DNA from 4 places in the Metabacillus sp. 84 genome. Region 3 is predicted to be linked to each of the others. Evidence: riboswitches for the same ligand, from Rfam matches in the RefSeq annotation. Region 3 holds a riboswitch; each other region holds the start of a gene.
The links. A riboswitch is a leader RNA that binds a small molecule or an ion and turns the genes downstream of it on or off. The one in region 3 is predicted to bind S-adenosylmethionine.
Positions count from the first base shown of each region.

Region 1: it holds a riboswitch for S-adenosylmethionine, as region 3 does, so the genes downstream of both, msrA (peptide-methionine (S)-S-oxide reductase MsrA) here and ACQCV8_RS19045 (methionine biosynthesis PLP-dependent protein) in region 3, are expected to answer to the same signal.
Region 2: it holds a riboswitch for S-adenosylmethionine, as region 3 does, so the genes downstream of both, mtnK (S-methyl-5-thioribose kinase) here and ACQCV8_RS19045 (methionine biosynthesis PLP-dependent protein) in region 3, are expected to answer to the same signal.
Region 4: it holds a riboswitch for S-adenosylmethionine, as region 3 does, so the genes downstream of both, ACQCV8_RS18790 (Na+/H+ antiporter NhaC family protein) here and ACQCV8_RS19045 (methionine biosynthesis PLP-dependent protein) in region 3, are expected to answer to the same signal.

Region 1 covers NZ_JBNILN010000008.1:25,451-32,831, forward strand. Annotated here, with positions in the region: gene ACQCV8_RS14125 (D-alanine--D-alanine ligase) at 24-1,115, opposite strand; gene ACQCV8_RS14130 (thioredoxin family protein) at 1,313-1,630, shown strand; SAM riboswitch class I at 1,755-1,870, shown strand; gene msrA (peptide-methionine (S)-S-oxide reductase MsrA) at 1,960-2,496, shown strand; gene ACQCV8_RS14140 (FAD-dependent oxidoreductase) at 2,590-4,122, shown strand; gene ACQCV8_RS14145 (MarR family winged helix-turn-helix transcriptional regulator) at 4,196-4,645, shown strand; gene ACQCV8_RS14150 (organic hydroperoxide resistance protein) at 4,642-5,067, shown strand; gene ACQCV8_RS14155 (hypothetical protein) at 5,158-5,619, shown strand; gene ACQCV8_RS14160 (class I SAM-dependent methyltransferase) at 6,153-6,761, opposite strand; gene ACQCV8_RS14165 (GNAT family N-acetyltransferase) at 6,834-7,307, opposite strand.
Region 2 covers NZ_JBNILN010000006.1:87,213-94,593, forward strand. Annotated here, with positions in the region: gene ACQCV8_RS12585 (PAS domain S-box protein) at 1-1,318, shown strand, start outside; gene ACQCV8_RS12590 (methylated-DNA--[protein]-cysteine S-methyltransferase) at 1,319-1,801, shown strand; gene ACQCV8_RS12595 (metalloregulator ArsR/SmtB family transcription factor) at 2,171-2,752, shown strand; gene mtnA (S-methyl-5-thioribose-1-phosphate isomerase) at 2,911-3,975, opposite strand; gene mtnK (S-methyl-5-thioribose kinase) at 3,993-5,183, opposite strand; SAM riboswitch class I at 5,280-5,442, opposite strand; gene ACQCV8_RS12610 (carbon-nitrogen family hydrolase) at 5,643-6,446, opposite strand; gene ACQCV8_RS12615 (pyridoxal phosphate-dependent aminotransferase) at 6,548-7,381, shown strand, end outside.
Region 3 covers NZ_JBNILN010000018.1:20,526-27,906, reverse strand. Annotated here, with positions in the region: gene ACQCV8_RS19070 (MFS transporter) at 1-523, shown strand, start outside; gene ACQCV8_RS19065 (hypothetical protein) at 644-853, shown strand; gene ACQCV8_RS19060 (hypothetical protein) at 994-1,224, shown strand; gene ACQCV8_RS19055 (DUF3953 domain-containing protein) at 1,265-1,486, shown strand; gene metC (cystathionine beta-lyase) at 1,586-2,752, opposite strand; gene ACQCV8_RS19045 (methionine biosynthesis PLP-dependent protein) at 2,760-3,884, opposite strand; SAM riboswitch class I at 3,971-4,092, opposite strand; gene ACQCV8_RS19040 (esterase family protein) at 4,279-5,001, shown strand; gene ACQCV8_RS19035 (YjcG family protein) at 5,032-5,550, shown strand; gene ACQCV8_RS19030 (GNAT family N-acetyltransferase) at 5,550-5,972, shown strand; gene ACQCV8_RS19025 (DUF421 domain-containing protein) at 6,051-6,725, shown strand; gene ACQCV8_RS19020 (hypothetical protein) at 6,860-7,108, opposite strand; gene ACQCV8_RS19015 (ATP-dependent helicase) at 7,261-7,381, shown strand, end outside.
Region 4 covers NZ_JBNILN010000017.1:39,675-47,055, forward strand. Annotated here, with positions in the region: gene ACQCV8_RS18785 (acyltransferase) at 1-590, opposite strand, end outside; gene ACQCV8_RS18790 (Na+/H+ antiporter NhaC family protein) at 1,039-2,382, opposite strand; SAM riboswitch class I at 2,470-2,574, opposite strand; gene ACQCV8_RS18795 (GNAT family N-acetyltransferase) at 2,771-3,439, opposite strand; gene ACQCV8_RS18800 (DUF3889 domain-containing protein) at 3,500-3,829, opposite strand; gene ACQCV8_RS18805 (divergent PAP2 family protein) at 3,958-4,422, opposite strand; gene ACQCV8_RS18810 (FMN-dependent NADH-azoreductase) at 5,207-5,833, opposite strand; gene ACQCV8_RS18815 (pyridoxamine 5'-phosphate oxidase family protein) at 6,038-6,460, shown strand; gene ACQCV8_RS18820 (ThuA domain-containing protein) at 6,525-7,157, shown strand.

The DNA of each region.
Region 1 (7,381 bases), on a different contig from region 3:
GCGGGCAGCCAGCCGCTCAATGATTAAAATGTATGCTTAATCTGCTGTTTCTCTTCATGCCGTTCAATGGCCAGGGAAACGAGTTTTTCTATAAGCTGAGGGTATTCAAGACCCGTGTGCTTCCAAAGCAGCGGGAACATGCTGAACGGGGTGAAGCCCGGCATCGTATTAACCTCATTTATTAAAGCTCTGCCATCCTCAGTCAAAAAGAAGTCGGCACGCACAAGACCTGAGCCATCGATCGCTTTAAAGGCTGCAACGGCCATTTTTTCAATCATCTCGTATTCACTGTCCGTCACTTTAGCCGGAATCATCATATCGGTGTCACCGTCAACGTATTTCGCTTTATAATCGTAGAATTCCTTTTTAGGAGCGATTTCTCCTGTTACGGAACATTGCGGTTCATCATTTCCGATTACCCCTACTTCAATTTCGCGTCCAATGATTCCTTCTTCAATGATAATTTTACGGTCATAGGAGAAAGCTTCCTCAAAAGCCGCTTCCAGCTCTTCACGGTTTTTGCATTTGCTGATTCCAACGCTTGAGCCAAGATTAGCGGGTTTTACAAAGCATGGGTAGCCGAGGTTGTTTTCAACCTTCGCATAAACAGTTTCCGGATCTTTTTTCCATTCGCTGCGGATCAGCCATACATAATCGGCTTGCGCAAGACCAGCCTGGGCAAATAGATTTTTCATAACGACTTTATCCATGCCCGCCGCTGAAGCAAGCACTCCGTTTCCAACGTACGGAAGGTTCATCAGTTCAAGCATGCCCTGGATCGTTCCATCTTCCCCATTAGGTCCATGAAGAAGCGGAAAAATGACATCAAACGGCTTCTCCTCCTGGTCAGCAGATGCAGACGGAAACAGCTCTGCATTCAGAGCAGACGGCATAATCGCCTTCCCTTCAGAATCGCCAAGCTTCAGGGCAGATACACTGGATGCCGGCTCATACAGCTGTGCACCGCGGATCCATTCTCCCTTTTCTGTAATATAAATAGGATGTATATCAAATTGCTTGAGATCCAGCGCTTTAATAACAGCAAGTGCTGTTTGCAATGAGACTTGATGTTCTGCGGATTTTCCACCGTATACAAGCCCGAGTTTAATTTTCATGTTTTATTTCCCCCTCAATCTTTCACGTACACGTTTTTTTCATCACTCTTCCTATTTTATCATTTTCCAGCCTGTTTGTTATCTTTGGCCCTGCAATTCTTTTATAGCATTCGAACATCTGTAAACTTTTGTGCGAAATCAAAATGTCGTTTATTTCTGCAGTTTGTATTAAAATAGGGGCAGGAGGGATTATGCATATGGAAAAAATTACATCAACCGAACAATTCGAAAAGCTCATTTCATCTGATAAGGAAGTTCTCGTTAAATTCTTCGCTGACTGGTGTCCCGATTGCACGCGAATGAACTTTTTCATTGATGAAATTCTTGAAGAATATAAGGACTTTCAATGGTTCGAGATCAATAAGGATGAGTTCCCTGAAATAGCTGAAAAATATCAGGTTATGGGAATTCCAAGCATTCTTATTTTCAAAAACGGCGAAAAGCTCGGTCACTTGCACAGCGCCAATGCCAAAACACCTGATCAGGTTCGTGAATTTCTTACAGAAAAACTTTAAGCACAAGCTCCGGCTTGTGTTTTTTGCTTTCCGATCAAACAACCTTTTGCGCGGGTTGGGCAGCACGAGTAAGAATCCTTGACTTTCCTTTCAATCAGTTTTATGCTCGTTTTAATTTCATTCACTCTTATCGAGAGAGGCGGAGGGACATGGCCCTGCGAAGCCTCGGCAGCGGATCACGGCAAATGTGAAACCGTGCTAATTCCTGCGGGCATATGCTTTTTGCCCGGCAGATGAGAGAAGAGCCGGTCTGCTTTTCAGATTATTCCCCCCTCTTCTGCTCAGGAAGAGGGGTTTTTACAGTTTCTTAAATCAAAGGAGGAAAAGACATGACTGCCATTCAAATTGAAACGGCAACATTTGCGGGAGGCTGCTTTTGGTGCATGGTAAAACCATTTGATGAACTTCCCGGAATTCACGGGATCGTTTCCGGATACACAGGCGGGCACATCGATAACCCATCATACGAGCAAGTAAAATCCGGAACATCAGGGCACGCCGAAGCCGTTCAAATCCGGTACAATCCAGAGGTTTTCCCATACGAAAAACTGCTTGAGCTCTACTGGCAGCAAATTGACCCTACGGATGATGAGGGCCAATTTATCGACCGCGGGGAATCTTACCGGGCCATTATTTTCTATCATACGGAAGAACAGCGCCAGGCTGCCGAAGCTTCAAAACAGCTCCTGGCTGAAAGCGGAAAATTTAAAGAACCGATCGTAACCCCAATCAAGGAAGCAAGTGCCTTCTATCCGGCTGAAGAGCATCATCAGGGCTTTTACAAAAAAAACCCTGAAAAATACAAGCAGGAGCGTGAGGAATCCGGACGCGAGGCTTTTATCAATCAGAATTGGAAAAATCGTTAAGAGTGCGGAAATCCGCACTCTTTTTATTTTGGTACATGATTTTCTTGATGTTGGAAAAATTATCTTAGAGTACATATCGAAGGAGGCTTTCCCTTGTCTACTAAATCAATCCCTTCATCCCCTGAACCTTTTTGGAGAGAATCAGCCGGGCTTCCCTCCTTTCCAAAGCTTGATAAAAATCTCGATACGGATGCAGTTGTTGTCGGAGGCGGCATCACCGGAATCACAGCTGCCTACTTACTTGCCAAAGAAGGAGTTAACGTCGTCCTGCTTGAAGCCGATGGGCTGCTGAACGGAACAACCGGCCATACAACAGCCAAAATCACCACCCAGCATGACCTGATCTATGATGAGCTGATTCAGCAAATCGGGGAAGAAAAAGCAAAAAAATACTTTGCTGCGAACCATGAGGCGCTCGAGTTTATGAGAGATTATGCAGCAGGTGTTTCCTGTGATTTTTCAAACCAGGATGCCTATATTTATACAGCAGAGAGCAAAAATGCCACGAAGCTTGAAAAAGAATACAAAGCCTACGTCAAACTCGGAATCGATTGCGGGATGGCAGACTCAATCCCTTTTGACCTGCCTATTAAAAATGCCATTCTGATAAAAAATCAGGCCCAGTTCCACCCTCTTTCCTATTTAGGCCACATGACAGGTGAGCTGCAAAAGATGGGAGTGGAAATCTACGAAAATACAGTTGCCGTAGATGCGGAGGTTTTTGAGGGAGGAGCAAAGGTCAGAACGAGGGACGGCTTCGAAGTCAAGGCCAAGCACGCTCTTTCCTGCTCCCATTTTCCTTTTTTTGATGGAAACGGCTTTTATTTCGCACGAATGTATGCGGAAAGATCCTATGTCCTGGGCGTTAAAACAAGGAAGCCTTATCCGGGCGGAATGTATTTAAGTGCGGACAATCCGACCCGCTCAATCCGCTCAACTCCAATGGACGGTGAGGATCTCATTCTCATTGGCGGGGATAGCCATAAAACCGGCCAGGGATTCGATACGCAAAAACATTACGAAGCCCTTGAGCTGTTTGGAAAAGTCCATTTAGGGCTAAAAGAAGCTGTGTATAAGTGGTCTGCACAGGATTTAATTACCCTGGATAAAATTCCTTATGTCGGTCCGGTGACAAAAGGGAAGCCGTCCGTTCTGGCTGCATCAGGCTACCGCAAATGGGGAATGACAAACGGCACGGCCGCTGCCATGATGATGAGGGATATGGTGCTCGAGAGAGAGAATCCTTATCAGGAGGTGTTCTGCCCTTCCCGATTCATTGCAGACCCAAGCATCAAAACATTTCTTGTCCAAAATGCCAATGTAGCCGGACACTTAATTGGAGGAAAGCTGGACTTTGGTTCACGAAAAAAAATCGAAGAACTGCGCAATGATGAAGGCGCCCTCGTCTCCTATAAAGGCCAAAAAGCCGCCGCCTACAAGGATCAGCAAGGCTGCCTGCATCTGGTGGACTCAACCTGCACCCACTTAGGCTGCGAGGTTGAATGGAACCGCGGGGACAGGTCCTGGGATTGTCCATGCCACGGCTCACGCTTTTCCACTGACGGAGAAGTCATGGAGGGCCCCGCAGACAAGCCTCTTAAAAAATTGCAGATGGACGAAGCATAATAATTGTGCTTTCTATCTAAATCGGATACAATTCGATTGTGCACAACTTATTTAACGAAGGAAGACCATGATCATGGAGAACAGCCAAAAACTCAAGCTTGAAAACCAATTGTGCTTTGCTCTGTATGCCAGCTCAAAGGAAATTTCAAGCCTTTACAGACCGATCCTAGAACCTCTCAACCTAACCTTTCCGCAATACCTGGTCATGCTGGTTTTATGGGAACATCCAAGCCTGACGGTTAAAGAAATCGGCGGGCACCTTATGCTCGACTCCGGTACTCTGACCCCCATGCTTAAACGGCTGGAAGCAGCCGGACTTGTAGCAAGAACCAGGGCAAAAGAGGACGAGCGCAAAGTGACGATTAGTTTGACGGCGAAAGGGGAAAGTCTAAAAACAGAAGCAGCCTGCATCCCGGATGAGGTAGCCCCGAAACTTGGACTATCTGTTGAGGAATATCAGCTACTTCTGAAAACCTTAAAAAACCTGACGATTCATCTAAAACAAGGAGGAAACGAATTATGAATGCACTTTATACGGCAACTGCAACGGCAACAGGCGGACGCGAAGGACGAATCCAATCTTCAGACGGACAGCTTGATTTCCCTGTCTCAATGCCAAAAGGCCTCGGAGGCCAAGGCGGAGAAGGCACAAACCCTGAGCAGCTTTTCGCAGCCGGATATTCTGCCTGCTTCGACAGCGCCCTAAACCTCGTCATCCGTCAAAAGAAAATCAAAACGGAAGGCACAAAGGTTACAGCTAACGTTTCCATCGGCAAAGATGAAGCAGACGGCGGATTTAAACTAGAGGTTGAATTGGAAGCAATCGTCAAAGGTGTGGACGATGCAACCGCACAGGAGCTAATTGAAGCTGCTCACCAGGTTTGCCCATACTCTAAAGCTACCCGCGGCAACATTGATGTAAATTTATCCGGCAAAGCTGAATAATCAGCAGATTGCCATGCAAAAGCTGAACCCTCTGAACGGGTTCAGCTTTTTTGCTGTTGCTGGGGTTTGGGGTTGGCTGGGGGTGTGGCTTTGATTGGGGCTGTGGCTTTGATTGGGGCTGTGCCTCCGACTGGGGATGCGGCCTTGATTGGGGCTGCGGTTGCGATTGGGGATGCGGCTTTGATTGGGGCTGTGGGTGCGATTGGGGATGCGGCTTTGATTGGGGCTGTGCCTCCGACTGGGGATGCGGCCTTGATTGGAACTGTGCATCCGACTGGGGGTGTGGCCTTGATTGGGGCTGCGGTTGCGATTGGGGATGCGGCCTTGATTGGAGCTGTGGTTGCGATTGGGGATGCGGCCTTGATTGGGGCTGTGGTTGCGATTGGGGATGCGGCCTTGATTGGGGCTGCGGTTGCGATTGGGGATGCGGCCTTGATTGGAGCTGTGCCTCCGTCCCCTGTTACGGTAAAGCACCAGGGGGCGGAGGCAGAACCTTCTCACACTTACTCTCCCAGCGGTTTTGACGCTAAGGGGTCAGAGCAAAACTGGTAGACATAATTGGGGACGGAGGCGTGCTCCGACCCCTTTTTTTGTCTTTTCGGGGACGGAGAGGAAACCTTGTGATCCATTGGGCTGCAAGGCGTCTTACAAACTGGGGACGGAGGTTTAGTGCTTTAGCAGAGTGAGGGTCGGAGGTCAGGAGGTTAAAATATAAGTTAACCAGGCGCGGCGGTGCCGGAGCTTTTCCACTGTAAAGGAACGGGGGACAGAGACTTGATGCTGTCAGCCCTTGTACTTCAAGCCTCTGCGGATCAGGTGCCGGAGCTTTAGTACGGCAGCGAAAGTGGGGCCAGGCACGGTGCCTGGCCCCTGCTGCTTTAACGCAGAGCGGGACGGAGACTGCTCCTTCTAAAACCTTGCCGGACAATGGATTGGAAAGATGGTGCCGAAGCTTTAGTTCTTTATCAGAGTGCGGGCCAGACCCCGCCAAGTGCTCTGCCCCCGCCAATTCAAGGATTCTCCCTATATACAGCGCGCAGACCCCGCCACCATATACGTACGTAGCCACAGGCCACCCCTTCCCTTTACCGCAGCGGTTTCCGGGCCGTCACACAGACGGTCATCTCTGGCTTCACCCGTTTGAATTTCATTGACATTTTTTCGAATCCGCACGCACGCATGTCGTCATAGATTTGTTTTCCGAACATTTTTGTTTTGTTGGGGCTCGCGTTTTCCTCCCGGGGCTGCATGGTTATGGCAATGCTGCCTCCCGGAATGAGGGCCTCGTATAATGAAGCCAGCCCTGTTCTCGGTTCATCCCAAATGGTGTAGTTATTAACTGATAGAATCTTGTGATAGGAGTGATCCGGCAGATTCGCTTTTCCCACATCCGCTGCCATGAGTTCGCTTTTGCCTGCATCTATATATTCTTTTAGCCTCACTGATGCCTGCTCTTTCATTGTTTCAGAAATATCGAGACCATCCGCTTTAAGGACAGGATATCTGGATAGAATGTATTCGAGCGCATAACCGGGCCCGTATCCCACTTCCAGCACTTTGTCCCCCCGGCGGATTCCGAGGCGGGAAATGGTCCATTTGTTGATGAATTTATTTTCCTGGGCCATAATCTTTCCAGTCACGACCCCAATCCATCCTTTAGGCTTGCTGAAGTTCTTTTTAATTATGCTGAACATGAACGCACCTCTTCGTTTCGTTTTACTTATTACTATCACGAAACGGCTCCGTTTAAACAAAAGCGCGAATACTTAAACGAGAATTTTGTGCATGCGGAAGTTTTTCAGCTGAACTCCCTGTCTTTCTGCGATGCGGGGCTGAAGAACATGAAAGCCGCTTTTTTCAAAAAAGGGCCGGGCCGTTATGCTGGCATCCGTTGTGATCCGGCTCACTCCAAGCTCCTCGGCGCTTTTCTCCAGCTCTCTCAATAACGCTCCTGCCGTCCCCTTTCTCTGGAACGAGCTTCCCACATACATATGGTCCAAATATCCCTGGCTCGTCATATCGCAAAAGCCCATTATCCCATCCCGTCCTTCAGCTACCCGAACGATATTGGCGGAAAACGCCTTCCTCAACCGTTCCGTTACTGCGTTGCGTTCGCTTTCAGGCGCCCATGCCTCAAGCTGGTCAGCCGAATAGTCAGATGACGGAATGCTATGGACAGCATCATAGAACAAAGAAACGATATTCGTTAAATCATCGTGTTGATAGGCTCTTATTTTCATCAAATAAAACCTTCTTTCTTGCTATGAATTTAAGATTCAGCCAAAATGAAGAGATGATCTTGCAGAGGGGGCAG
Region 2 (7,381 bases), on a different contig from region 3:
AAAAGCGAACAGATGGGCGACACGTATTTTCGAACTTCCGATGGAAGGGCTGCTGAAAAGCTCAATTACAGACTTTATTGATCAGGGAGACCCGCGTTATCATGATGCTTTTGATGAATATTTAAATACAGGATCCATCCGCCAGGAACTTAATTTCCATATGCCGAACGGACAGTACAAACAGCTGGAATTCACTTCTAAAGCCAATATTTTTAAAGGCCAGCATATTACCATTTTACGAAATGTAAGCGACAGGAACCGCATGGAGAAAGAATTGCGGCAAAGCGAGGAAAAATTCCGTAAAATTTTTAATGGAGCTATGGAGGGAATCATCCTTTTTGACAGCCATTTTTCCATCATGGCTGCCAATCCAGTATCAGCCAAAATTTTTGAGATGAATCATGAGGCAATTGAGAAATGCAACCTGTATACGTTATTGTTTCCAAATCAGACTAAAGCTCCTTCCGATTTTTTTGCTGAGCTTCAAAAAGAAGAGGAGGGCACAAATGAAATCTGCCTGCAATCCAAACAAGGGCATACAAAAATCCTTGATTTTTCATTAAAGCTGAATTTAAATGAAAATATGCATTTGGCCATATTCAGGGATGTAACTGAAAGAAAGGAACTCGAAGAGCGGCTTAGAAAATCAGATACGTTAAATGTTGTCGGGGAGCTTGCAGCAGGAATTGCCCATGAAATCCGAAATCCGATGACAGCGCTGAAAGGATTCATCCAGCTTTTGGAAAGCGGTGTGAAAGAGGACTTTGGCATGTATTTTCATGTGATAAAATCCGAACTGGACCGAATTGAAAGCATCATTACCGAGTTTCTAGTGCTGGCTAAACCGCAGGCTGTGCATTTTGAACAAAACAGCATTGTGAAAATTATGAAGGAGACAATGGAACTTTTAAACGCACAAGCCATTTTTTCCAATGTTCAGCTGGAGCTGACAGCAGAAGGCGAGATCCCATCCATATTCTGCGAGCCCAATCAAATGAAGCAGGTCTTTATTAATATTTTAAAAAATGCGATTGAAGTGATGCCAAACGGTGGAAAGGTACGGACTAAGCTGAAAATGCCGGACCCCGATCACTTAATCATATCCATTGAGGATGAAGGGAACGGAATTCCTGAAGACAAGCTAAGAAAATTAGGAGAGCCATTTTACACAACAAAAGACCGCGGGACAGGTCTTGGTCTTATGGTAAGCTTTAAGATAATCGAGGAACACCGGGGCAAGGTAGAAGTGGAAAGTTATGTAGGAAAAGGTACTACCTTTTATATTACTCTTCCTGCAGGAAAAAAAGAGGTGGAATAAGTGATAGGATTCGCTCAGGTTTATACATCTATAGGAAAGATAACGATTGTATCGGACGGGACTGATATTTTGGAGGTTTTGCTTCCAGGCTCTGATTTATCCCGTTTGCCATGTGAAGAGGCTGATTTTCCTGTGTTAGAGAAAGCTAAAACCCAGATGAAAGAATATTTTGAAGGCCGGCGGACTGAATTTGATCTGCCATTTAAATCCGAAGGGACTCCCTTTCAAATGCGTGTGTGGGAAGCATTAAAATTGATTCCATACGGAAGTTCCCTAAGCTATTCCCAAATTGCTGAAAAAGCTGGAAGCCCAAAAGCAGTTCGCGCCGTCGGACAGGCCAATAAGAACAATAAACTCCCGATTATCGTCCCGTGTCACCGGGTAATAGGAAAAAATAAATCTCTCACCGGTTATGCAGGGTCGAAAACAGACTTAAAAGCTGCGTTACTGGAGCTCGAAAAAACAGAATACAAAAAGGCATAATACAAAACACCGGATGACTAATCCGGTGTTTTGTATTGGAATGCTGGTTACCGGCTGCCAATTCCCGTTTTACCCGTGCATTGGCGCTTTGATTCACGCTGCCGGAAACTTGTCACAAATATGGAGCCGTGACATAGTATTTAACAAGGGTAAAAAAGTTTCCTGAGCGCAAGAAGGGGGAGGGATTACTGTGATCATCCGGCCGGCAAGAAATGTGAAAATTGCAGCCTGTGCAGCGCTGTTTAATAAGTGCAGCCTCATCTCAAAAGAACAGGCTCAAGCCATTATAAAGCTTCAGAAATAATTGACAATAGAATACAAATAAGACTATTATCTAATTAGATATATATCTAATTATGAGGTGCATACATGCAATTAAACCGCTTAGTCCAATTTCATAAAGCAATGGGAGATGCAACAAGGCTAAAAATCATTGCCATCCTGGCAAACGGGCCTAAACACGGCCAGGCATTAGCAGGGATTCTCGGACTCACTCCGCCGACCATCACCCACCATCTTTCCAAACTGAAAGAAGTCAATCTGGTCCGTCAAGAAAGAGAAAAAAACACCATTTATTACTTTCTTCAAAGCAAGGTTATTGAAAATTATGCAAACGATATTGGAAAACTTATCAATGCTGAGGAGGAAAACAAAGTGAAGCAGCTAACGGGGGATCAGTTGAAAATTGTGCAAAATTATTTAACTAGTGAGGGGAAGTTAAAAACCATTCCATCCCAGCGCAAACGAAAGCTTATGGTTCTCTGCTATATTGCGAAAGATTTTGAAGCTGGGAAGAAGTATACAGAAAAAGAAGTGAATGAAGCGATCACCAAATATCATGAAGATTATGCCACCCTCCGGCGGGAAATGATTGTCAATGCAATCATGTACCGTGAAAACAGCATTTATGAGCTCAATCCAAAGGAGCTATGGGCAAAGATTGAAGAATGAACACTCAAATCTTTTATTGGGAGGATCCCCAGCTGCAAAGCTGATCCGGCTGAACAGCGTTCAGACATGCAAACCTGAGGATACATAAAAGCCGGCATCCTCAGTTTTTTCAGCTCTGATTGTTCCTCAGCATGCCCGTTCGAACGGATTCCCGGATTTCATACAGATGGTTCGGGTAAAAAAAGCTCTTCGATTTTAACGCTGTAATTTCCTCTCATGACCCCTTTTTCTGTCACTATGCCTGTTATCAGCTCTGCAGGAGTTACGTCGAAGGCAGGATTGAAGACCTGGACGCCGTCTGGGGATACTTGGGTTCCTGCTATATGAGTAATTTCCTTAGCGTCGCGTTCCTCAATTGGGATTTGTTCTCCGACTTCCATGTTTAAATCAAAAGTAGAGAGTGGGGCAGCAATATAAAACGGGATGCTGAAGGCATTTGCTAAAATAGCAAGATTGTATGTTCCAATTTTATTAGCGGTATCACCGTTTTTCGCAATGCGGTCTGCTCCTGTAATGATGGCGCTGATCTTCTTGTTTTTAATGGTAAAGGCAGCCATGCTGTCTGTAATCAAAGTAACATCGACCCCTGCCTGCATAAGCTCCCATGCAGTGAGTCTTGATCCCTGAAGCACCGGCCGGGTTTCACATGCAAACACTTGAAGCGGGAAATTTTGCTCCTTTGCCAAGTAGAAGGGAGCAAGCGCTGTTCCGTATCTGGCAGTCGCTATTGAACCTGCATTGCAGATGGTCAGGATCCGGTCGTTTTTAGAAAAGAGCTTTAACGCATGCTCTCCTATTTGTCTGCAGGTTTCTTCATCCTCTGCCTGAATTTGAATGGCTTCATGTATAAGATTGGTTTTTGCTTCATTCACTGATTGAACATTGCCGCATGATTTCAGAAGACGGTTAAGAGCCCAGGACAGATTTACGGCCGTTGGCCTCGACCCAGCTAAATATTCCTGCTCTTTTTTTAGCCGTTTCAGGAATAAACCAATTTCTGTTTCACTGTAGCGGGATGCAGAAAGGGCAAGCCCGAATGCTGCTGTTATTCCGATTGCCGGGGCGCCTCTCACTTTCAGACTTTGTATAGCCTCCCAAACGTCTTTTATGTTGTTCAGGCGAATGTATTCGGCTGCGGCCGGCAGTTTTTGCTGATCAAGCAAGGAAATATAAGTATCCTTCCATTCAACTGAACGGGGTACGATGAAAGATGGCTGAAGCATGTTTATAGTCCTCCTAATCAGGGGGCAATAGCATGACGGAAAAACCGTTTGAGCTGCCCTGGTTCCGTAAGATTGCGCCGCTGCTTGATCAATTTTTTCCCAAGCTCCAGCGACTGAATTTTCACTTCTATTCTCCGGCTGTGCGGCTGGATGCCATCGAGGTCGGCCACATGGGCGAGGCCGATTGTCCTTCTGATCACCTCACAGCCCGCAAAGCCGATTGTATCCTCAAATATCTGCGCCAATGTATGTTCAAGATAACCTTCCACTTCAGAGTAGCAGTCCAGACTGCTGTTTTTCCAAGCTTCTTTAAACACATAAGCAAATGTGTTCCATGCTGTTTCGATCGCATGAAACAGAAACTCCTGTTTATCCGGTTCACGGGATAGGGCATTAAGCAGGAGATTTCCAATAAACTGTCCTGGATCAAAGCCGATCGGGCCGAAGAACGCAAATTCAGGATCAATGACTTTCGTTTCTGTTTCTCCTGCAAAAATGCTTCCTGTGTGGAGGTCTCCATGCACTAAGGCATCCGCCTGCGTTAAAAATTTCTTTTTAAGCTTGGCAGCTTCCAGTTTTAAATGGGTGTCTGCCCAGATCTCTTCCGCCGCTTTCCGGAGCTCCGGTTCAAAGTCATTTGAATCATGATCGAAGAATGGATCGGTGAACACAAAGTCCTCTGTAATTTTACAAAGGTCAGGATTCGTAAATTGTTTAACAAGCTGTTTTTTCACATGAGGCTCAAGGGCGAAATCGCTCGTATAAAAGAGCGTCCTGGCCATAAATTCTCCAATGTGCTGAGCGAGATGCGGGAGCTGTTTTCCTTCGATCAATGCCTGCCTGGCAATTTGTAAGTGTGACAGGTCTTCCATTACGGTTACAGCTAGGGGCTGGTCGGTGTAATAGACCTCCGGGACAAGCCCTGGTGCAAGCTCTGCATGCTTAACGAGGGCGCTGCTTTCAATGCGTGCCCGGTCAAGGGTAAGCGGCCATGATTCACCGATTACCTTTGCGTATGGAAGAGCCTGCTTAACAATCACCCCTTTGCCTGATTTTGGATCATGTACTCTGAAAACAAGGTTCAAATTCCCATCGCCAATTTCCCTGCAGTGAAGAATCGTGTCTGGAACGAGGCCCAGCCTGACCGCGAGTGCCGCAGCGGCGGCTTCCGTTAACGGTTCATAAAATGCTGAATGTGGTATACCCAATTTTTTCGCCTCCTGAAAAGCCGTTTTTTAGATAAGTGCAAATACAAAAAGCCTCTTTCGTTTTGAGAAAGAGGCTTGAAGAGGCTGTCTCCGCACCTCTTATCTCCCAGAAAGCATAAAGCTTCTGACGGATTTAGCACCGTGCCTTTTGGAGCGTCTTGCTCCGGCGCTTCTTGCTGCGCCCCATTTCGCAATGGAATTACGGTCGGTTGCTGTTGGGGTCAACGGGCCAATTCCCTCTCCCAACTCTCGATAAGAGTATATGTGTTAGATTTTTTTGAATGTTTTAATTGTTTTGCAATCAATCATTGATGAAAATCTTACCAGCTCCACAATAAGTCTGTCAATCTTTTTTTAGTATGTTTTAAAGGCCCGGCATCAGAAAGAATCTGATAAAACCATTCATAAGCTTCAGGCTGAGTGATTTAACCCTTATATATAAAAAATTAAATAGGGAGGTCAGCTTTTAAAGAACGATTGGTACAATTCAGGCCGGCGGTCCTGAAATACGGGAATCTGTCTTCTAATTTCAGCAATTTCTGCGAAATCCAATTCAGCGCGGAGTGTTTCTGCTCCTTGCCCCGCCTCGGCCAAAACTGATCCCCATGGATCAATGATTATAGAATGTCCGGCAAATTTATTTTTGGGGTCGGACCCGCATCTGTTGCAGGCAACGACAAAGGCCTGATTCTCAATGGCTCTTGCTATGAGGAGCGCCCGCCAGTGGTTAAGGCGGAGGAGGGGCCATTCAGCGGCGACGAACAATACTTCTGCTCCATGGGCTGCATGATCCCGCATCCATTCAGGGAAGCGGATATCGTAGCATATAAAGCCTGCGCATTGGATTCCATCCAGAGAAAAAAGTCCGCTGCTTTTGCCGCCTGTCAAATAATGGTGTTCATCCATCAGTTTAAATAAATGAATTTTGCTGTATTCATGTACCAGCTCTCCGCTCCTGCTGAAAATGAGCATTGTATTTGTTATCTCTTTACCGGACTTTTTGGCAATGGACCCTGCCACCAGGTGGACATGGTGCTCTCTAGCCAAGGCCGAAAGAAAAGCCTTCGAGTCCCTTCCTTCCGGGTCCGCAATCTCATCCAGTCTTGTCAAATCGTATCCAGTGTTCCATAATTCGGGTAATACAAGAATGTCCGGCGGATTGACTTTAACGGCTTCCCTGATCGCAGCTGCCGCTCTTTTTTTATTTTCTTCCGGATTGCCGAATGCGATATCAAATTGGATGCACGCAATTGACTGTTTCACTTTGACCCCCGCTTTCAATCAGAATTTTCTTTACTTTTCTGTATTAACACTATATGATTTGTGACTATCATTTCAAGAATTTTTCGAGAAGGTGGAATAGAATGACATATTTTGAACCATCCCGCTTACTAAGACGGCTTCCTGAGCAATTTTTCGCTGCCTTGTCTTTAAAAGCAGCTGAAAAGATTAAAGAGGGCTGTGACATCATCAATCTGGGCCAGGGAAACCCGGATCAGCCTGCACCTGCACATATCGTTAAGGCGCTTCAAAAAGCTGCAGAAGAACCGGCCAATCACAAATATTCCCCTTTCAGAGGTAAACAGTCTTTTAGAGCAGCTGCTTCAACCTTTTACAAGAGAGAATATGGGGTTGAATTAGATCCGGAGACGGAGATAGCCATCCTGTTTGGTGGGAAAGCCGGGCTTGTTGAGCTTCCACAATGTTTACTAAACCCTGGTGATGTGGCGCTTGTTCCAGATCCTGGATACCCGGATTACTGGTCTGGCGTAGAGATGGCCGGCGCAGGGATGCACATGCTTCCGCTGCTTGAAAAAAATGAGTACCTCCCGGATTATGATCAAATTCCTGATCCTGTTTTGCTTAAAACAAAGCTTATGTTTTTAAATTATCCGAACAATCCTACGGGAGCAGCAGCCAATGCAGCTTTTTTTAGAGAAACCGCTGATTTTGCCAAGCAGCACCATATTTGTACCATTCATGATTTTGCCTATGGAGCGATTGGGTTTGACGGCGAAAAGCCGTTAAGTTATCTTCAGACCCCTGGTGCAAAGGAAACGGGAATTGAAATTTATACTCTTTCGAAAACGTTCAATATGGCGGGGTGGCGGGTAGCGTTTGCAGCTGGAAATGCCAGTGTTATAGAAGCAATCAACCTGTTTCAGGATCATATGTATGTAAGTGTTTTTGGTGCTGTT
Region 3 (7,381 bases):
GGAAGCCGTATTTTCTCAGGAAATATTAGGGCTTTCCGAAAGCGCCTATGGCATGCTTGTAAGCATCTCAGGTATAGGATTGCTTACGGGATCCGTTATCAATAGATTAGCTGTGAACAGATTGCAGCCATCAGCATTGATTGGCTGGGGTGGCATGCTGATTGCGGGAGGCTATTTCATCTACTCCCTTTCCTCCTCCTTTTTATGGGCTGCCGCAGGTTTTTTCATTCTTGCTTTTTCTATGGCTTTTGCAAACACCGGAATCTGGACATTTTATCAAAACCACGTGCCATCGGACATAATGGGACGAGTGGGGAGTGCACTTGGATTGTTAATTTCCCTTTTTCAAATCGTTTGTGTTCTTGGGATCGGAATTTCCGGGGACTGGTTTCCGCTTAGGGCTGTGATCGTCTCGGGAGCCGCCGCAATGATTCTTCTTTCCATTCTTCTTCTGGCAGCAGTGATGAAGCCGCCCTCTGCGGCCACAAAAGCAATGTATGCTGCAGAAGAAGGGGCAAACTAAATTCAAATGGTTCCCTATTTCATTCAGACATACACCGTGTTATACTAAACCACTCAATGTTAAACAAACGGATGCAAAGAAAAATCTTCGCATTTCGAATAATTATAGAGGTGTATGCGAATGAACAAACGATGGACGATTGGCACAATCAGCGAATTTGTAAGGAAAAATTCTGAAAGCAAGCTTCTGACTGCGGAATATCATGGTTTCTCTCAAAAGCTGCTATTCCAATGTGCATGCGGCAGCCAATTTGAAAAAACCTTTACCAAATTCAAGAACAACAACCAGCGTAAGTGCGATGTATGCCAGCCCCCAAAAGCATCACGATAACGTGCAAACTTCACAAAGTGCCGATTTCTCATAAAAGAAACGGCACTTTTTTTGACTTCAAATCCTCTTCCAGCTAACGGATCTTTAAGCAGGAAAGCCCTCACATGCTATAATTTAGAAAAATATGGAGGGATAAAATCGTGTTCAGTATCCTTAAGTGGTTTTTCTTTGCTCTGACACTCCTGCTTGCTGCGTATAATCTTCTATCGCAGAATTTTGCTTTTCAAGGGATGATGATTTTCTCTTTGGGAGCCTTTCTCCTTACAAGGGCATTCGAAGACATCAATCAGGAGAAAAAAGTATTGGGGTATATCCAGCTCTGTGCTTCTGCCTTTATCATCCTTTCATCGTTTCAAGTGTATATCGGATAATTTCATCAAAAAAAGAAGGGATTGAACCGCTATATTAAAAATGTTCCAGGTGCTCCTGTCGCTCCTTATCCTGGTTCTAAGTGTATATATTTTCTTATCTGATGATTTTGCCCTTTTGGATCTTTCCATGCTCCTAATGGGTCTGCTTTTAATTGTGATGGGACTTAGAGAGTACAAAAGCAAAAGGATCCCAATGGCCGTTGTGCTTTTTGCCGTATCACTCTTTGTTTTTGGGGTGTTGGTCCAAGCCAGTTATTTTTGATCCTGAGCAGTTAGGGGATCGACTTTATGCCAATCCCCTCCCTCTCAAGCTATTGTTTTTACAGCAGACCCTTCTGAATTTGATGCTTAAAAACCTCACTTATAACCTTGCATACTGCAGCGGCTTCGTCTTTGGAAGCTGGTCAAGGGCTGCCTTAAAGTCCATGATTAAATCCTCTGCTTTTTCCAGGCCTACACTGACTCTCAGCAGGCCGTCTGTAATTCCTCTTGCATAGCGTTCTTCTCTGGGCATAGCCGCATGAGACATCTTAGCCGGGTAGGAGAGGATGGTTTCCACCGCTCCGAGACTCACTGCAAACACCGGGAGCTGCACATGATGAACGAGCTTTCTAACCGCGTCCTCATCCGATAACTTGAACGATAGCACCGCTCCCGGCCCTTCTGCCTGATAACGCTGCACCGACCAGCCCGGATGATAGGATAAGCCTGGATAATATACTTCCTCTACTGCAGGGTGCTTAGAAAGAAACGCAGCAAGCTTATGGGCGGATTCGGTTGACTGTTTTAGCCTGACATGAAGGGTTTTGAGCCCTCTTAGCACCAGCCAGGAATCCTGTGCACCTAAAATTGCCCCGAATGAATTCTGCAGCTTGTAAAGCTGATTTCCCAATTCTTCATCTTTGACTGCGGCAAGTCCGGCTACTACATCACTGTGCCCGGCTAAAAACTTTGTTGCGCTGTGAAGGACAACGTCTACCCCCAATTGAAGAGGACGCTGCAGTGCAGGGGTTAAAAACGTATTGTCCAGGAAAGTAAGACACCCATTCGCTTTTGCAAGTTTTACCATCCCTTGGATATCTGTAATTTTTAAAAGCGGATTAGAAGGGGTTTCCAAATAGATCACTTTTGTATTTGGACGGATTTTGGATGCAACGTTGTGAAGATCCGTCATGTCCACGAATGTATATTCAATGCCAAATCTGCTCAGGACCTCCGTTACCATCCGGTACGTGCCTCCGTATACATCTTCAGTCACCAGAACATGATCCCCTTTTGATAATAAAAGAAAGGCAGTCGAGATCGCACTCATTCCGGAGGAAAAAGCAAATCCTCTTGCACCGCCTTCCAAATCAGCAATTGCCCTCTCGAGCACTTCCCTTGTCGGGTTGCCTGAACGTGCATAATCATATTTCCCGAACTGATCAAAATCAGTCTGATGAAAAGTGGAGGACAGGTGAACGGGAACGCTGACTCCTCCCGTTTCCTTATCTGTTTTATGGCTGTTGTGCAGCAGCTTCGTTTGCATTGACCAATCAGTATTGCTCAATTTTTTCCGCCTCCTTAACAGCCTCGAATGCCTGCTTCAAATCCGCTTTGATATCTTCTGCGTGCTCTATTCCCACCGAGAAGCGCAGAAGCCGGTTACAGACACCGTTTGCCGTACGTATTTCTTCTGGTATATCCATATGCGTCTGGGTAGCCGGATACGTCATCAAACTTTCAACCCCGCCAAGACTCTCTGCAAACGTGATGATGTTCAAATTTTTCAAAAAGGGGTTGATCCACTCCTCTTTAGCGATTCGAAAGGAAAGCATGCCCCCTCTTCCCGGATAAAGGACATCCGTTACCTCTGGGCTTTCCTCTAAAAATTTCGCCACTTCTGCAGCATTGAGCTCGTGCTGCCTCATTCTTAATGCCAGCGTTTTCAACCCCCTGATCAGGAGCCAGGAATCAAAAGGGGATAAAACGGCTCCGATTGCATTATGGTGGGACGCAAGCTCCCTGCAGAGCTCTTCGCCTTTCGCTGCCACAATTCCGGCGAGCAGGTCGTTATGCCCTCCCAAGTACTTGGTTGCGCTGTGAATGACAATATCTGCTCCGCTTTTCAGCGGCTGCTGGATGACCGGTGTATAAAAAGTGTTATCGACAATCAGCAGCAGTCCATGCTTTTTTGCCATTTGTGCGACCGCTGCTATATCCGCTTCCTGCATAAGCGGATTCGTTGGCGTTTCTAGAAAAATCGCTTTTGTATTTGGGAGGATTCTCGCTTCAGTATGCTCCAGGTTTGTAAATGAATCATATTGAAACGTTAATCCATATTTGCGCCATTCCTGCTCAAAAAGCCGGTACGTTCCGCCATAGATGTCCGACGAAACGATTAAATCATCACCTGTTTTAAACAAAGCCATAATCGTCTGAATCGCCCCCATCCCGGAGCTGAAAGCAAAGCCCTGATCTGCTCCTTCAAGCTCCGCAACAGCATGCTCAGCGATTGCTCTCGTCGGGTTGCCCGTCCGTATGTAATCAAAGCCCGTCGACTCTCCAATTCCTGCATGGCGATAGGCTGTCGTTAAGTAAATCGGAGGATTGACGGCGCCTGTCGCCTGTTCACTGCGGTTGCCTATTTGAGCCAGGATCGTTTCTGTATGTTTTGTCATATTATCCCCTCATTTCTTTTAATAAAAGAATACAAAAAAGCCTTCTCCTGAAATAAGAAGAAGGCTTGTCGCTTAAACATTTCTTCCTCTTATCTCCCAAGCTCCGAGTTGCTTGCTGGATTTAGCACCTTGGTACGCAGTCACGTTCGCGTGTCTACCGGTTGCTGAGGTTTCGCAGGGCCAGTCCCTCCACCTCTCTGGATAAGAATAAATCGTCGGAAATATATGAATTTTTTATAACCTTACCGTATATCTATGATTTTTTCAAGCTTTTCATTCATTCTTTTCTGCTCTTTTGAAAACAGCATTTTTTCCAGAATCGTGATAAAATAAGTGGAAGCGAATTCAAAAGTGAATTTTTAGCTTGTATTACATTCATCTGGAGGACTTACAAGTGGAGAAGCAAACTGGAATCGTTAAAGAATCTTCTTTTTTTTCAGAGGCATTAGATGAAGAGCTGACAGTACTCACCTACCTGCCCAAAAGCTTTTCACCGCTCTATAAATACAGCGTCCTGATTGCCCAGGACGGTCAGGATTACTTCAGGCTTGGGCGGATTGCCCGCCAATATGAATCACTTCTGGAAACCGGAAACGCTGAAAATTTAATTATCGTGGGAATTCCTTATAAAAACGTTAAGGACCGGAGAGAGAAATACCATCCTGAAGGGGCGAAGTTTGCTGCCTACAAGCGTTTTCTCGCTCATGAACTGGTTCCCTTTCTGGACCGGGAATTTCCGACCTATCAGGTGGGTCAGGGCCGTGCCCTGATCGGTGATTCGCTTGCAGCTACGATCGGATTCATGACAGCTCTCGATTATCCGAGCATTTTTGGCAAAATCATTATGCAGTCTCCTTATGTTGATGCACAGGTGCTTGAGGCCGTTTCGTCCTTTACATCAGGACCGGAAATGACGATTTACCATCAGGTCGGCATAAGAGAAACTGAAGTAAAAACCACTGCCGGAGAGGTGCAGAATTTTATCGAACCGAATCGTGAATTGCAAAAAGCGATCGAAAAAAAAGGATTTCCTTACACATATGAAGAATTTGATGGAGACCACACATGGACTCATTGGCAGCCTTTGCTTCCTGATGCGCTGAAGGCCATGTTCTAATTTACTATTCAACTAATGGAGGGAACCTGAATGAAATACGGAATTGTCTTATTCCCGGCAAAAAAACTTCAAGATCTGGCGAATTCTTACCGAAAACGCTATGACCCTCATTATGCGCTCATTCCGCCGCATTTGACCCTGCGCACTCCGTTTGAAGCATCGGATGAGAATATAAAAGAAATTTCCAAAGAACTTCGGGCTATCGCTAAAAAATTCAGCCCTGTTCAGCTGGAAGTTCAAAAAATCAGCTCCTTTTCTCCCGTTAATAATGTTATTTACTTAAAAGCGGAACCGAATGACAATCTGATAGCCCTTCATAATGAGCTTTATACCGGTGCTTTGGAAGAGGAGCCCGAATATTCATTTGTTCCTCATATCACCATTGGCCAAAAACTATCGGATGCAGAAATGGCAGATGTACTTGGACAGCTTAAAATGCAGGAGAATCATCATATTGAAATGATTGACCGCTTCCATCTTCTTTATCAGCTTGAAAACGGAGCCTGGACGGTATACGAGACGTTTATCCTTGAAAAAGGAGATCTTTGATGCACGCTAAAGTCGTTCAGACAGAAAAAGAAATGCAGGATGCCTTTTCTATCCGCATGAAGGTATTTGTAGAAGAGCAAAAAGTGCCGGCAGAAGAAGAAGTAGACGAGCATGAGGAAGCAGCTGTTCATGTAGTGCTTTACGATGAAAGCCAGCCAGTCGGAACCGGAAGAATAAGGGAGTTGGATGGCTATGGGAAACTTGAGCGCATCTGCATCCTTCCCTCCCATCGCGGGAGAGGTGCCGGTAAAATAATCATGAAAGAGCTTGAAACCGTCGCAGCGCCTAATATTGAAAAATTTAAGCTGAATGCGCAGACCCAGGCGGTACCATTTTATGAAAGACTCGGCTATGAAATACGCTCAGGTACATTCATGGATGCCGGCATTCCACATGTAACGATGATTAAAAAACGTACATAACCGACAGCGGAAATCCGCTGCCGGTTTTTATTTGAGTGAAAGTCCGGTTAGCTGTGCAAGCTACTAAGGGTGATTGTCATGGATATGTTTAAAATAGCAGTTGAACTGGTTGTGGGATTTTTCGGATTGTTTGTCATGTCAAGGCTCCTTGGGAAAACACAGATCACACAAATTACTACCTTTGATTTTATTTCTGCTCTCGTCCTCGGGGAATTGGTGGGCAATGCCGTTTATGACGAAGATATCGGGATAGCAGATATCCTCTTTGCCATTGCCATTTGGGGAATTTTGATCTTCATAATAGAGTGGTTTACCCAAAAGTCCAACAAAGCCCGGATTCTCATGGAAGGAAGTCCAACCATTGTAATACGGAACGGAAACATATTGAAGGATCAGTTAAAGAAAGAGAAGCTTGACTTAAATCAGCTGCAGCATTTGATCCGGTCAAAAGGCACTTTTTCTATGAGAGAGATTGAATTTGCCATTCTTGAAACGGATGGCAGTGTAAGCATTTTAAAAAAACATCAATATGAAATGCCGGTCCGTTCGGACTTTTCCATGGATGGGACTGAGCCTGTTCTTCCTTACAGCCTGATATTGGATGGGTCTGTTCAGCGGGATAATTTAGCAGAAGCAGGCCTTACCGAAGAATGGCTTGCTACAGAATTATCTGTTCAGCACATTCACTCCTATAAGCATGTCCTTTATGCTGAATGGCGCAAAGGAGATGGGCTGTTTGTCCAAAAAAAATAAGACCTTATCCGGTCTATACAGACTGCTCCTGGCGCTCAGAGCAGTCTCCCCCTCATATGGCAATGATCAGGCGGTTCTGCTGCCGAAATATTAACCGGTCAGCATAACTGAAGCTTTTATTAACCTGAAGCTGTTTATATCCTGATATCAAATGAAAGTCCTTTTCCGGGTTCAGAAGGCAATGTCCGTTCAGAAGACCGTTTGGCGCGTTCAAATAATCTTGAAAACCGGTTTTCCTCAAACTTGCGTTCTTCCTCCATTTTATCGCGTTGAAGATGGATTTTTTGAACACGGTTAAGTGCAGCATAATCATTTTTTACAGGCACAGAGCGATTGGCATACTGTATGTACTGATCATTTTGAATAGGCGCGACCCAGCTCATTCTCCCACTCTCCTTTATATAAACATACCCCAATATTTTAATAAAAAACGCCTTCATTACCTTTTTCTTTTTTTAGCCATCTGTTAAGATGGTTGTTGTCTATTTTACATATAATATACGTGCCCTAAAGTGATTTTATGGGAGGAAACCAAATGTTTTTTGCGAAATTTTCTGATAGATTGATAGAACTCCCTTCGTATCCCAGAGAGGATTTTCAAAAGCTTTATAACTTAAGTAAAGCCGGTCTCCTGACATGCCCTGTTTGCGGACGTC
Region 4 (7,381 bases), on a different contig from region 3:
GGCATAAACGCTTTGCTTGCGATAAACTCTCCAAGCGCCCCGTCGAACGGAGGCTGTATTCCATAAAGGTTATAACTGATAATAAGAGATACGAATGCAAAAACAATTATCAAGGATTGAGAGTTAAAAAGCTTTGCCAGCAGCGGAAAGATTAAATAAAACTGTAATACAATAGAGATGAAATAGAGATGGTAAAAGGACTCGCCTTCCAAAAACGTAATGATTTCTGTAGCTGGATCTGCAATGCCCTTGCCTGTGTACAAATACATCATATAGCGGTAGGCTACACTCCATAAAATAAACGGAATGATAACCTTTGCAAATCTTGACTTAATATATTTTCCAAATTGAAATCCTTTATTACGCACCTGTAAAAACAGCAAAAATCCGCTGATTACTGCAAATATAGGTGTTCCAAATCGTCCTACCTGATTTAAAAAGTGGGAAAACGCATCAAACTTTTCTCCATTCATGCCGTAGTAGGTAGCAGATACATGCACTGCCAGCACCCCCAGGCAAGCGAGGGCACGAAGGAAATGGATTTCAAATAAATAAGCTTTGCCGCTTTTCTTAATAGCCTCAGTTGACATTCTCATATCGCTCCTTTACTGAGTTAGTACTTTCCCATTCTAAACGATATCTGTCTATGTGTGTAAGACAAATTTGAAAAGCATGCTTTCGTACGGGAACCCCATAGAGGTCTTAAGATGGAGTGATGGGGCTGTAAGCGCAACCAATCCCTGATTAAGCATGAGCACAAAGTCATCAGCTTTTTTTAAAAACTAAAAATGATGTGTTAGTCATTAATTGTTCCAGCGATAAAAATCATCAAAAATTTTTATAGGAACAGATATTTACAAAAAATCACGCATTTTGTCGAAACCTGTCGTCCGGAACAAGGTACCCATGACTGGCTGAAAAATTTCTATAGGCTCTCCATCCTGACTTTCCCTCTCGTCCCCGAGCCTATTTTGCATCACAAATTGATTTTTGTCAAAAAAATGGGCGATACTCCTGCCTCGTATCGCCCCTGAAAAATCAACTGTAATTTTCTCTTACATCAGCTGCATCGGAATCCTGCTTATTTGATTTAGGCTTCAGCTTCGGAAAGCCAAACGCAATAGCCAGAAGTCCGCAAACAAGTGTCAGCATCGGGTAGAACGTGTACGGGATGATGCTGAGCGGTGAGGCTTTAACAAGCTGAGCCCCCGCAAGCATCTGAGCCCCATAAGGAATCAGCCCCTGTACGCTGCACGAAAAGATATCGAGAATACTTGCAGATTTTCTGTTATCAATCCCGTACTGATCCGCAATGTTTTTGGCAAGCGGGCCTGCAGTAATGATAGAAATGGTATTATTTGCCGTTGATAGATTTGTTGCACCCACCAGACCGGCAATTCCAAGTTCTGCGCCTCTTTTTGATCGGATATTTTTCGTCATGGCATTTAGAATAAACTGAATTCCTCCATTGTGCTTGATCAGCTCAACCATTCCGCCAATCAAAACAGAGAGGATAATAAGTTCAGCCATTCCTGATACTCCGTCCATTAGCGATTGGGAAAAAGAAAGGATATTGAAGCTGCCATCGGAGAGTCCGATGATCGCGGTCAATACTATTCCCCCCCCAAGCACGGCAACAACGTTCAGTCCTGCCAGAGCTCCAATCAATACTCCAAGGTATGGGAGCATTTTAATGAAATTGAATTCCTTCGTTTCCACTGTGGAATCCATTCCTGCAGAGATCACAATCAAAATGATCGCTGTGACGACTGCTGCCGGCAAAACAATAAAGAAATTCGTTTTGAACTTATCCAGCATTTCTGTCTTCTGGGTTCTGACCGCCGCAATCGTAGTGTCGGATATGAAGGAGAGATTATCTCCGAACATTGCTCCTCCGATAACGGCAGCCACAGCAAGTGCTACAGGGATTTCAGTTTCCCCGCTGATTCCTGCTGCTATAGGGCCAAGAGCTGCGATCGTCCCCATTGATGTTCCCATTGAAAGGGAAACAAACGCTGCAATAATGAACAATCCTGCTACAAGAAAGCTCTGTGGAAAGTAGGTCAGAGCCAGGTTTACTGTCGATTCAACTGCTCCCATAGCTTTGGCCGATTCCGAAAAAGCACCTGCCAGGATGTAAATAAAGACCATAATCATAATATCCGGATGGCCGGCACCCTTTGCAAAGCGCTCAACCTTCGAATTCAGCGTTTCTTTTCTATTCATAAACAGCGCTGCGGCTACTGCGACCAAAATGGATACAACCATCGGCAGTTTATAAAAGTCCCCGGTGATCACACCTGCCGTAATAAAAAGGGCGATAAAAATCAGCAGCGGCAGCAGCGCCAGCGGATTTGCTTTTACTTCACGATTCACGTTCATTTTCCCACCTCGCATCAATTCTGTTCATAAAAAAGACCCCTTCTTATCCTTAAGAAGAGGCCTTAATACACAATAATCAGGACACTCTTCTCATCTTTCAAGCATTTGCTTGCTGGATTTGGCACAGCACTCTTAAAAAAGTCCGCTGCCGAGGCATCGCAGGGCCAGTCCCTCCGCCTCTCGTGATAAGAAGTTCGTAAATTTATGGGCATTTCATAAACAATCTTTTACTACCTTAAGGGCTGCACAAAAAAATGTCAAACCATAATTTTATTTTCTTAAAAAAATATTTACATGCTGTCATTCATGAAAGCCTTACCAAGCCTGCTGCAGCAACAGCAAGGATATATGTTAAAAAAGATGAATAGAAAACAGCAATAATTGCTATTTACTTTCCAGCAAAAGGATTCTTCCATTCCATCAATGCAGCATAATGGCATGATTCTTCATCCTCTAAATAGTTCCCCATGACCTTCAAAGGGGTGCGGCCGCACCTGAGCAAAAAGGTAAGGACCGGATCCTTTAACTCCCCGTTTACAACACCCTCTAAATACTCTTCAGGTTTCAGTTCATCTGACTTTTTATAGTAGCCCGGCATTCTTCCGCCTCCGAGCAAACGATCAAGCTTTTTATGTACAACCAATTCATAGGCAGAAAACATAAGCCAGCTCCCAAGCCCTGCCTTCCGGTATTGAGGTCTTACCCCTATATCCACAACATACAGCGTTCTGCCCTCTGAAACATGGCTGCCGATATAACCCCGGTCCGTCATATCATCCCACGTATGGTCCGGACCTTTCTCGTCATAATCAACTAAAAGGCTCGTCAGGGATCCTGCGAGCACTCCATCCACTTCAATGCATAGAGCTCCTTCCTGAAACAAGCGGATGTGGCTTTGAAGCTGCTCTTTGCTCCACAGGAGCTCGCTTGGAAAAGGAGGAGGAAAGCTCTCCCTCTGAATCCGGATCAATCCATCAAAGTCAGACTCATGATAGTTGCGGATAACAGCAGACTTCGGACCTTGATCATCAAAAACGTAAAATTCTTTTTTATACATTTGCTTTCCCCCCCATAGTTACTTATTTATACCGCGATCAGCAGGAGGGAAAACCTGTGTTTACCGGTCGGATTCAGTGAATGTGACCGCTTTTACTTTCTGTGTGTCTTTCTCGAACTCCACGGTGACGAATAATCCAAACTCCCGGCTGTCCCTGCGCACCCATAGTTTGAATTTCTCTTTGGCGGTCCTTCCTGAATCTTCACGTCCTATATATAAATAATCCAGGAGCTTAGCGTCCGGGTATTTCTTTTTTGCCTCCTGAATGGCAATGCGCGACCATTTAGCATAAGCAGGCTCCTGCTGATGTTCCCTTGCATAAACTTCCTGAGGTTCAGCACCGGCAGACAGCATCAGTGCGGCAAACAAAACAGACAACCATTTTTTCATAATAGACACATCCTTTTTTCTTTTAGGGTTACGCAAAGGCGTAAAAAAAAGACGTGCACCCGGCACGCCTTTTTTATCCAATTTCAATTTGATCCTTCCAGGTCTGATCTAACTGAATTAGCCAATTTTTAATCAGAGTCCGTTTTTGCACTAATCAGTCCAATTACAATCCCGAGAAGTGCTCCATAGGCCACCTCTTCCGGCTGATGTCCCAAAAGTTCATTCAGCTCTTCCTTCTGTTTCACATGGCCCAGACCTGGGAAATGTCCGGAGAGCAATTCGATATCCGCATCAATATCATTAACAAGCTTGGCAATCTCTCCAGTATGACGGCGAATTCCCTGCGCATCATACATAACGATGATTCCGAATACGACGGCCAATGCTGTTTCAACCGATGTACTCCCATTTTTGGCAGCCACATATGTAGCCAATGACGCCACACCTGCAGAGTGTGAACTAGGCATGCCGCCTGTCTGGAACATAGGACGCCAATCCCACTTGCCTGTCAGCCGTTTATGACCAAAAATCTTAAGTCCCTGTGCAATCCCTATTCCTGCTAAAGCTGTCAAAATTCCTCGGTTTCTTATCAATTCCTTCACCTCTCGTGAGATTAGTTTTGGACTGTTCCAACGGGACTATACACGTTTTCAGTTGGTACATACCCTACTTTGGCAGTTTATAAAATCACGCTGGGATTATACGGACCATATATGAGTATGTATGAGAAACCAAGGGCGGATTTCTGCACTCAGTACAGCACAAACACGCTCGGATTTTGTCGAAAAGTCTTTATATGAAAAGTACGGACAATAAAACTGGAAGTATGGACAATAAAATCAGAATACGGACATTAAATCTCAAGTACGGACAATAAAATCAAAATACGGACCATATATGAGTATGTATGAGAACCCAACGGCGGATTTCTGCACTCAGTACAGCACAAACACGCTCGGATTTTGTCGAAAAGTCTTTATATGAAAAGTACGGACAATAAAACTGGAAGTATGGACAATAAAATCAGAATACGGACATTAAATCTTTAAGTACGGACAATAAAATCAAAATACGGACCATATATGCATATATATGACAACCCAAGGGCGGATTTCTCAACTCAGTAAAGCGCGAACACGTTCGGACCATATATAACAAACCAAGGGCCGAGCTATGCACTCAATAAGGTTCAAAATGCTCGGATTTTGCATCTCGCTGGCAAACTTTCCGATCGATCTGAAGGAACGTCGTTCATTAGCTGCCGGAAACAGAGCAAAAAGTGCTCAGAGCAAACTCTGAGCACTTTTCCAGTTGCATTAATCTCTTCAGGAAGTATGGTGCTACGTGTAACTCTCATTTTCCTGCTGACCGCTTTAATTAGAAGCTTCTTGCAGCTTCCTTTGCATTTTCAACTGATTGATTGAAGATTTGATCTGCAGCTGATGGATCGGCTGCCATTCCTTCAGCAAGGATCACTTCAACGTCATTGATGCCAAGGAAGCTCATTACAGCGCGGAAATAGCTTTCCGTATGCTCCATGGATGCAGCAGGTCCTTCAGAATATACGCCTCCGCGAGCTTCGATCAGAACAACTTTTTTATCTCCGGAAAGACCGACCGGTCCATTTTCTGTATATTTGAATGTTTTTCCTGCTACAGCAATGGCATCAATATAAGCTTTCATCAATGGAGGGAATCCGAAATTCCACATTGGTGCAGCGAATACGACTTTATCTGCCTCCAGAAATTGATCAACCAGCTGGGAAAGACGGTCAATTTTGGCCTTTTCCGTATCAGTCAGTTCGTTACCGGACGCAAGTTTTCCCCATCCCCCGAGCACTTCTGCATCGATTAAAGGAAGGTCTGTGTTATATAGATCGAGGGTTTCTACTTGATCTCCAGGATTCTGACTGTTGTATGCATCAAAAAATGCATTGGCCACCCGTGCGGAAAAAGACATTTCGTCGCCTTTTGGATTTGCTTTTACATATAGAATGTTTGCCATTATGATCTCTCCTTAAAATAGTCTTTAATAAAATATCTCAACTTCGAGATTTATTTTAAATCACGTGTACCATTATGTCAACTTGTTTGCATTCCGCTTAAATTTTCGTTCAAAGAGAGAGTCAAATGCCTATCTAAAAGTTTTAAAAAGCACCTATTAAGGGTAAATCCTAACTAAGCTATTGAATGGAAAGGATGAATGAACATGGATCAGCAGCAATTAAGAGAGCAGATTGTGAAGATTATTGACCAAAATAAAATCGGGACACTTGCAACGGTAAAGAATCGCAAGCCGCATTCCCGTTATATGACGTTTTTCAATGAAAATTTGACACTTTATACCCCGACGGATATAGAAACACATAAGGTTGAAGAGATTGACGAGAACCCTAACGTCCACATTCTTCTTGGTTATGACGGCGAAGGTTTCGGTGATACGTTTGTAGAAGTGGAAGGCACAGCTTCAATTGAAAAATCAGAGGAGCTTAAACAGCGTTTATGGGATGACAATATGAAGATGTGGTTTGACGGACCAAACGATGAGAATTACATCATTTTAAAAATTGTACCGGATCAAATAAGACTGATGAATAAAAAAGGCGAGCCGCCTCATACACTGGAAGTATAACTCACTAAAATGGGCGGACAATCCGAGTTGATTGTCCGCCCATTTTGTTATGGAGGTTTTTGATTTGAAAAAAGCGCTGATACTTTACGGCGGACCCGAGTGGCATTCGCCGGAAAGTATGGCCCGATTCTCAGCTGAACATCTGCTGGCTGGCTTTGAAACGGAGCTTTCATCAGATTTGACTATTTTAGAGTCCAGCCGCCTTCATGAATTTGATATCATCATTCCTTTATGGACTCAAGGTGAATTACAAGGTAATATGGAGTCCAATTTAATGGATGCCGTGGAGAAAGGCTTGGGTCTTGTCTCATGGCATGGCCTAACCGGCTCATTCAATAACAGTCTCCTTTTTAAAATGATGATAGGAGGTCTGTTTGTCGGACATCCGGGGAATTTCCTTGAGTATGAGGTGCTGGTTTCAAATGCAGACCCCCTTACTGAAGGACTTTCAAGCTTCTCTGTCTGTTCTGAGCAATATTACATGCTGACGGATCCCAATAATGAAGTCATTGCCCATACTATTGTAAACGGGGGCAATTTTCCTTGGCTTAAAGGAAATGCAATGCCCGTTGCCTGGAAGCGTTCCTGGGGGAAGGGCCGTATTTTTTATCACTCCATCGGACATTATCCAAGGGAGCTTGAAATACCTGAGGTGATGGAGCTAACAATCCGGGGAATACGCTGGGCTGCCAGATGAGAACGTTAGGAGGTGCCAGTCCGATGCTTACCCGCTGCAGTGCAGCATCGGACTGGCACTTTACCTGCAAGAATAATTGCAACACAAGGTTGCTCTTCATTACCGCTTTCTTTGCTCATGCTTATGCTTTTATTAATTCTTTACATGTAATCATTTCTTTTTCAATCGCCGTTACCTTATAGCAACTTCAGGCGGCGCAATGCATCTTGAGGTCTCACCTGGCC